One region of the Pedobacter sp. MC2016-14 genome, then DNA from elsewhere that is predicted to be linked to it. Evidence: riboswitches for the same ligand, from Rfam matches in the RefSeq annotation. Region 1 holds a riboswitch; the other holds the start of a gene.

Region 1 (3,335 bases):
TGCGGTTGCGCTCAGTTTCCGGCAGTTTAACCAGCATTTGCATGGTATCCTGTGTGGCTATAGTTTCGTAGCGCGTGGTTAAATATTCTAAGTTTTGTCCTTTTTTTAAAATCAGGTCATATCCCGGATAATTCAAAGGCAGGGTGTTAACTGTGCTGTCGTAATATGCCTTTGCTTTCAGGTATTTACGTAAATACTTAAAGTTTAAATCGGCAATCTTAAGGTAAGATAAGCCCTTTTGGTATTGATTTTTAGTACTGTTGCTAACCGAGAGCTGATAGTATTTTTCTGCGTTGGGGTAATCGTTGTCATCCAGGTAACTTTCGGCTATCTGGTAATAAATCTGATCCGTATAATCGTCATTTTTATCGTCCTTTAATAAAGCCGCCAGTTGCTGTTTGCGGTTAATTTTCTCGCCGTTCAATAAGGCGTTTATTTTTATCCTGTTTAGGTTGGCATTAAAATACAGCTCAAAGCTCGCGTTGCTGTTCTGGACTTTTCTATAATTCTTTAAAGCTTGTTCATAGTTTTTTTGATCTTCATAAAGCTGTGCCAGGATATACGTCCAGCGCATTTTATATTTGTTGCCACCGGCCTTTTTAACAGCTTCTTCCAGATAAGCAATGGCCTCTTTATCCTGATGCAGATTGATGTCCATTTGGGCAAAAGTAGCCAATGGTTCGGCAGGGACTTTCTTTGCAACTTCCAGTTCAAGATTTAAAGTGTCCAAAACCACAGAAGCACTTTTGAGGTCGTTACGTTGCATTAAACTTCGGGCTTTCCAGTCCAGTGCCTCGATAAAATTGGGCGTTCCTTTTTTAAAGTTCTTAATAATGTAATCAAAATACTCCGTAGCAATAAAGTAATTACCCTTAAAAAACTGCGCCTTTCCTAACAATAAATAAGCATCATCAATATAATTGCTGTAGCTCTTATCTGCAATAATGGCTTGTGCTTTTGTAATCACAAGATCAAGCTCTTTGCTGTCAACAGGCGGATTAACAGGTTCCTTGGCAGCGGCGTTAAATTTTTCGGGCGTAACATAAAGCTGTAACACCTGGTTGTAATTATCTGCATAAACATCAAGCAGCTGGGCTTCATAATCATTTAAAATAACCCTTGAATTGTAAATGTAGTTGTAACGTGCGGTGAGATTTTGCATGCCGCGGCTCATAGCCGTGTCTTTCTGAGAACCACAGGCGTATAGTACAGTTATGCCTAGACAAATATACAGTGCTTTAAAAAGAGGGTTCAGAAGATTGTTCAATGATATTGAGTTAATGTTTGTACCAGTTCAATTGTATGCAAAATACGGTATTCAGCACTCAAATCTAAGCAAAATAGCGCTCATTATTCAATAGCATGAATTAAGAACAAGCTGAACATGCAGTAAGATTGCCTAACCGACAGGCTTTAGCTGCCGTTTGTTCAGTATCATTTTCCATTCAAAAAATCCAAATATGGCAACTATAAATAAAATAACAGTTAGCAGGGCGTACATGGGTAGATTTTTATGAACCAGAAGAGGAATAGCAAACAGGTTAGAGACATTCAGGAAAATCCAGTTTTCAATTTTACGCCTTGCCAACAACCACATTCCCGCCCATGCAGTAGCCGATACGAAGGCATCCCATACAATTACGTCAGAATCTGTATAAAGCCTTAATACGGTATACAATACCGCAAATCCCACCATACAGATTAAAAAAGCAAGGCCCAGTTCCTTCCCGTTGCTCCTGGAAATGGCCAATGGAGGCTCGCCTTTTCGCTTTTTCCAGACTATCCAACCATATGCACTCATCACCAGGTAGTAGCCATTTAATAACGTTTCTGCGTAAAGTTTCACATCCAGCAAAATAAACATAGAAAGGGTTACAGAAATAATTCCTGTAGGGTAAAGCCAGATGTTATTTTTCTTTGCCAGTATCACTTCAGAAACGCCAAAGCCTACAGCAAGCCATTCTATTAGCCCTGTTTGTCCAATCTGCGAGCTGAATAACTCGTACCACTCTTTAATGCTCATTATACTTCTTAATTTTACTAATTTCCTAACCAGCATTATCTGGTCAAGGTTCTGCGGGTGTGATCTCAGCCTGATAGTAAGGCACCCCGTGTATGAAATTACTGGCTAAAGTAAGAAAAATTGAGATTGATTTCGCACCTTTAAAAAAATGTCATAAAAAAACTGTGTATGAAATTTAACTATTTATTGATGATTGCAGTTGTGGCGACGGCAACCTCGTCCTGCAATAACAAAACAGAGAAAGTAACAGGTGATGCTTCCCGGCGGACTGTCTTTTTTGACAAGTCGGCCATGGATACTACTGTACGGCCGGGAGATGATTTTTTCGGCTATGCCAGTGGTGCATGGTTAAAAAAAGCAGAAATCCCCGCCTCAGAAACAGGATGGGGTTCGTTTTATACCTTGTTTAACGATAATCAACAAAGCCTTCATAGCATTTTAGAAGATATGACTAAAAAGGAGCATGATAAAGGTAGCAACGAGCAAAAGATAGCTGATCTATACCTGAGCGGCATGGATACGCTGGCCATAGAGAAACTGGGTTACGAACCAATTAAACCTTTGCTGGCCAAGATCAGTGCGATAAAAGATCATAAAGAACTGGTAAAGATTGCGGCAGATGGTTTTAAAGAAGGTGATGGCTTTTTATTTGGTTTTTATGTGGGGCCAGACGATAAAAATAGCACCAGGAATATGGCGCAATTTAGCCAGAGTGGTTTGGGCTTGCCAAATCGTGATTATTATTTTAAAACTGATGAGGCAACAAAAAATATCAGGGCTGCTTATGTAGCTTATATTACTAGATTATTTACACTTACAGGTGTAGATGCAGTAACAGCGGCTAAAAACGCAGCAGGGATTTTAAGCCTGGAAACAGCGTTAGCAAAATCTCACTCTACACCAGTAGAATTGCGTGATCCGGTAAAGAATTACAATAAGTTTGCTTTTGCAACGCTTCAGGAACAAATGCCCGACGTAGATTTAAAAGATGTCTTTAAACGAATGGAAATCAATGCCGATACCGTATTGGTTGGTCAGCCTAAATATTATAAAGCGTTAAATACCTTACTTACAACACAGCCCCTGGAAGCCTGGAAAACCAAACTTAGTTTTGAATCCATTAATGACGCAGCACCTGCCTTAAGCAAAGCCTTCAGAGATGCCAATTTTGAGTTTTATGGCAAAGTGCTAAACGGACAAAAACAGCAAAAGGAAAGATGGAAAACCATGTTAAGTAAAGTTGATGGCGGTTTAGGGGAATTGCTTGGACAGTTTTACGTAGAGAAATATTTTACGCCGGATGCTAAAAAGC
Region 2 (3,335 bases), on a different contig from region 1:
AGGTTGCAGGCCTACCGCAATTACCATTACATTGATGCTCCATTTGACGATGTATTAAAGCTTGCCAGCACGCCTAAAGAGAAAGCGAACTTATATGCCATAAGGGGTTTTGGCAATATGGACCTGGAGACTGAAGATTTGGAAAAGGTATATGAATATGCGCCATCATCGCAAATGGTAGGCACACTGCTGGTTAGGGAAATTAACAAGCTGGAGCAAGGCTACCTTAACCTGGCTTTGGACAACAATAGCGATGAATTTTACCGCAAGCAGTTAAATACTGAAGTGACCGCGATAGGCCCCCTGGAACCTACAGGCCAATGGCTGTTATGGCCAAGTGTACTGGTATTAGTGGCTGGTTTGGGTATGGTGGTATTTATTTTTAAAAAACAGCCTGAAAAAAGAAACCTAAAAATTGCTGGTTTTGTAATCACCGCTATCGGTGTTGCTGGTTTAATTGGATATGGCATGAGCCAGTTTAGCGGTAAGCCTGGTTCTGTAGGTAAACTGGAGAAAGCTGGCTTTTTTGTAGCCCTGCCTGATAGTGTGAAAAACACCTACGACAACCACATTGAAAAGTTGAGGGGATTTTGCACTAAATTGGCTGAGGATGCCAATTACCCGGAGCCACAGATTGGTACTATTGCGAATGCCTATTTGAGTTTTATGCAAAACCAGCCGGCGCAAGGGTTGAAGGATCTTGAAAAACTTAATACGAAAACACTGCCGGAGAAACTCAACGACCAGAAGCAAATTGTACAGCTCTTGTTATCTGCCCAAAATATGAAACAAGTGAAGGCTGTAGATGAGGCGGCACTGCTTCCTGGACTAAAATGGTTGCGTGGTAAATCGATAGCAGAGGGTAAAACAAAACGGGATGTATATCCTGCCACTGCGGATAATGTAAAGTATTTTGCGATTACAGAGCGTAATTTCTATACTTATGTACTTGCACCTGCGTATTTACGTCAGGGTGATACCTCAAAAGCGGCCCTGGCCCTACTGTGCAGTCAGAATGATTACGAATCGGAATACAGGTTAAGTATCTTTAAGCAGGCGCCTGATTTCTGGTACACGCAATTACATGCTGCAGCACTGAATCAGATTATCGGTTTGAAGACTCAGCGCCCGGCGGATGCTTACCTGGCATTTTTAAGTGACGGACTAAAGAAAATAAACTCATCTACGCTTTATGAGCTACTGGGTACCGTATTGTTGCGCGAACACCGTTATCAGGATGCAGAGCAGGCTTTCATTACTTACAAAGCGAAATCAGCTAAAGGTCCGGCAAATGATTTGTATATATCTAGCGGGAACCCATTTGTGGCCGACATCAACGATTATCCGAATTCGAACGGCAAAGGCATCAGCAAACTGCAGTTCGCGGAGAAAATGGCCGTGCTGGAACGAAAGTTAAAAACCAATCCTAAAGACGCAGAAGCGTACTTCCAAATGGCTAATGGCTTATACAACACCTCTACCTACAGCAATTCCTGGAATTTTATTTCCTATAACTGGTCTACGCTTGATTTTGGTCGCAGTTTGCTCTATGATTACGACAAGGATTACATTGAGGCGGCTACCGCAGAGCAATATTACTTAAAGGCGCGCGATTTTAGCGATGACGATGATTTTAAAGCTAAATGTACCTTTATGGCTGCGAAATGCAAGCAAAAGCAAAATGTGGCGCCTACTTACGAGGATTATAATGACTATACTGAACGCGAAAAAGCTTATCTGAAAATGCTTAAGGAAAACAGCTACTTTAAAGAGCTGAAAAGCTATAAGCACACAGCCTTTTATAGAAAAGCGGTTGCCGAGTGCAGTTACTTAAGTGATTTTATTGCCGGGAAATAGTCTGTTTTGTTCCAAAGCGCTGCTGCTGCAACCTGTCATATTCTTTAACATATTCTGGGTGTTCAAGCGTTCATAAAATAACCTAAGCGGTGATCAAGCAAATGCGAAAGTAGAGAATACTTTTTCAACTCATTCCCAAAAAAAGAAAAAAAATTCTTTCTTCTTTAAAGTTATTTTCTACCTTCACCTAAACTTTAGGGGTGCCTTGTGCTGAGAAATACCCTTTGAACCTGATGCAGTTAGTACTGCCGAAGGGAAAAGTAAAGCAACATCCCTGTTGCTTACCAATCCTCTAACGGGTCTGCTCCTATTGTTTTAAATTTTAAACAGAATGGAGATTACCGTAAATCAACAAGTTTATTCAGTTCCGGAATCATGTGTTTTACAACACGTACTGGACGGCGTTCTTGCGCTGCCTTTAAAAGGTATTGCCATAGCAGTTAACCAGGAAATCATTTCCAGGCAAAATTGGGAAAGCCATGTACTCCAACATCTGGATAACCTCACGATCATCAAAGCAACCCAAGGCGGATAACAAAACAACTCAATCATGAAAACAGAAAAAACTCCAGATGGACAAGTCATTAGCCGTACCCCTTTTCCGGCATCACGTAAAGTTTATGTAAAAGGGCAAATTCATAACATTGAAGTTGCCATGCGGGAAGTGAGCCTGAGCGAAACTAAGATACATGGAGGCTTTGGCCTAACTGAACCCAATGCAGCGGTAACCATTTACGACACCAGTGGCCCCTTTACCGACCCCAACATTGAAATAGATGTTAAAAAGGGCCTGCCTAGATTACGGGAACAATGGATAAATGACCGCAATGATGTGCTGCAGCTGGAAGGAATTAGCTCCGACTACGGAAATCTGCGGGCCCAGGATGAAAAGTTGAATACTTTGAGGTTTGCCCACATCAACAAACCCTACAGGGCTAAACCGGGCATGAACGTATCGCAAATGCACTATGCCCGAAAAGGGATCATTACACCGGAAATGGAATACATTGCCATCCGCGAAAACCAGCGCATTGACTTGCTAAAAGAACAATTGGAAGGGCAATATGAGGTGATGGCGCATCAGCATCCAGGACATAGTTTTGGGGCCAACACACCCAAAGGATACATTACCGCAGAATTTGTACGCGAGGAAGTAGCCTGCGGACGGGCGGTCATTCCATCAAACATTAACCACCCGGAAAGTGAACCGATGATTATTGGACGCAATTTTCTGGTTAAGATCAACGCTAATATTGGCAACTCTGCCGTTACCTCCAGTATTGAAGAAGAGGTAGAAAAAACGGTATGGGCCTGTCGTTGGGGTGCAGATACCATAATGGACCTGTCTACAGGCAAAAACATACACGAAACCCGTGAATGGGTGATCCGCAATTCGCCTGTGCCGATTGGTACGGTACCCATTTATCAGGCCCTGGAAAAAGTAAACGGTAAGGCAGAAGATCTTACCTGGGAACTTT

The links. Region 1 has a riboswitch for thiamine pyrophosphate ahead of pnuC (nicotinamide riboside transporter PnuC). Riboswitches for the same ligand answer to the same signal wherever they lie in the genome.
Region 2: it holds a riboswitch for thiamine pyrophosphate, as region 1 does, so the genes downstream of both, thiS (sulfur carrier protein ThiS) here and pnuC (nicotinamide riboside transporter PnuC) in region 1, are expected to answer to the same signal.

What each region holds. Positions count from the first base shown of each region.
Region 1 is NZ_JAJMPA010000001.1:1,392,359-1,395,693, forward strand. It holds gene LPB86_RS05795 (tetratricopeptide repeat protein) at 1-1,162, opposite strand, end outside; gene pnuC (nicotinamide riboside transporter PnuC) at 1,400-2,023, opposite strand; TPP riboswitch at 2,028-2,122, opposite strand; gene LPB86_RS05805 (M13 family metallopeptidase) at 2,192-3,335, shown strand, end outside.
Region 2 is NZ_JAJMPA010000003.1:331,307-334,641, reverse strand. It holds gene LPB86_RS16820 (hypothetical protein) at 1-1,857, shown strand, start outside; TPP riboswitch at 2,044-2,131, shown strand; gene thiS (sulfur carrier protein ThiS) at 2,189-2,392, shown strand; gene thiC (phosphomethylpyrimidine synthase ThiC) at 2,408-3,335, shown strand, end outside.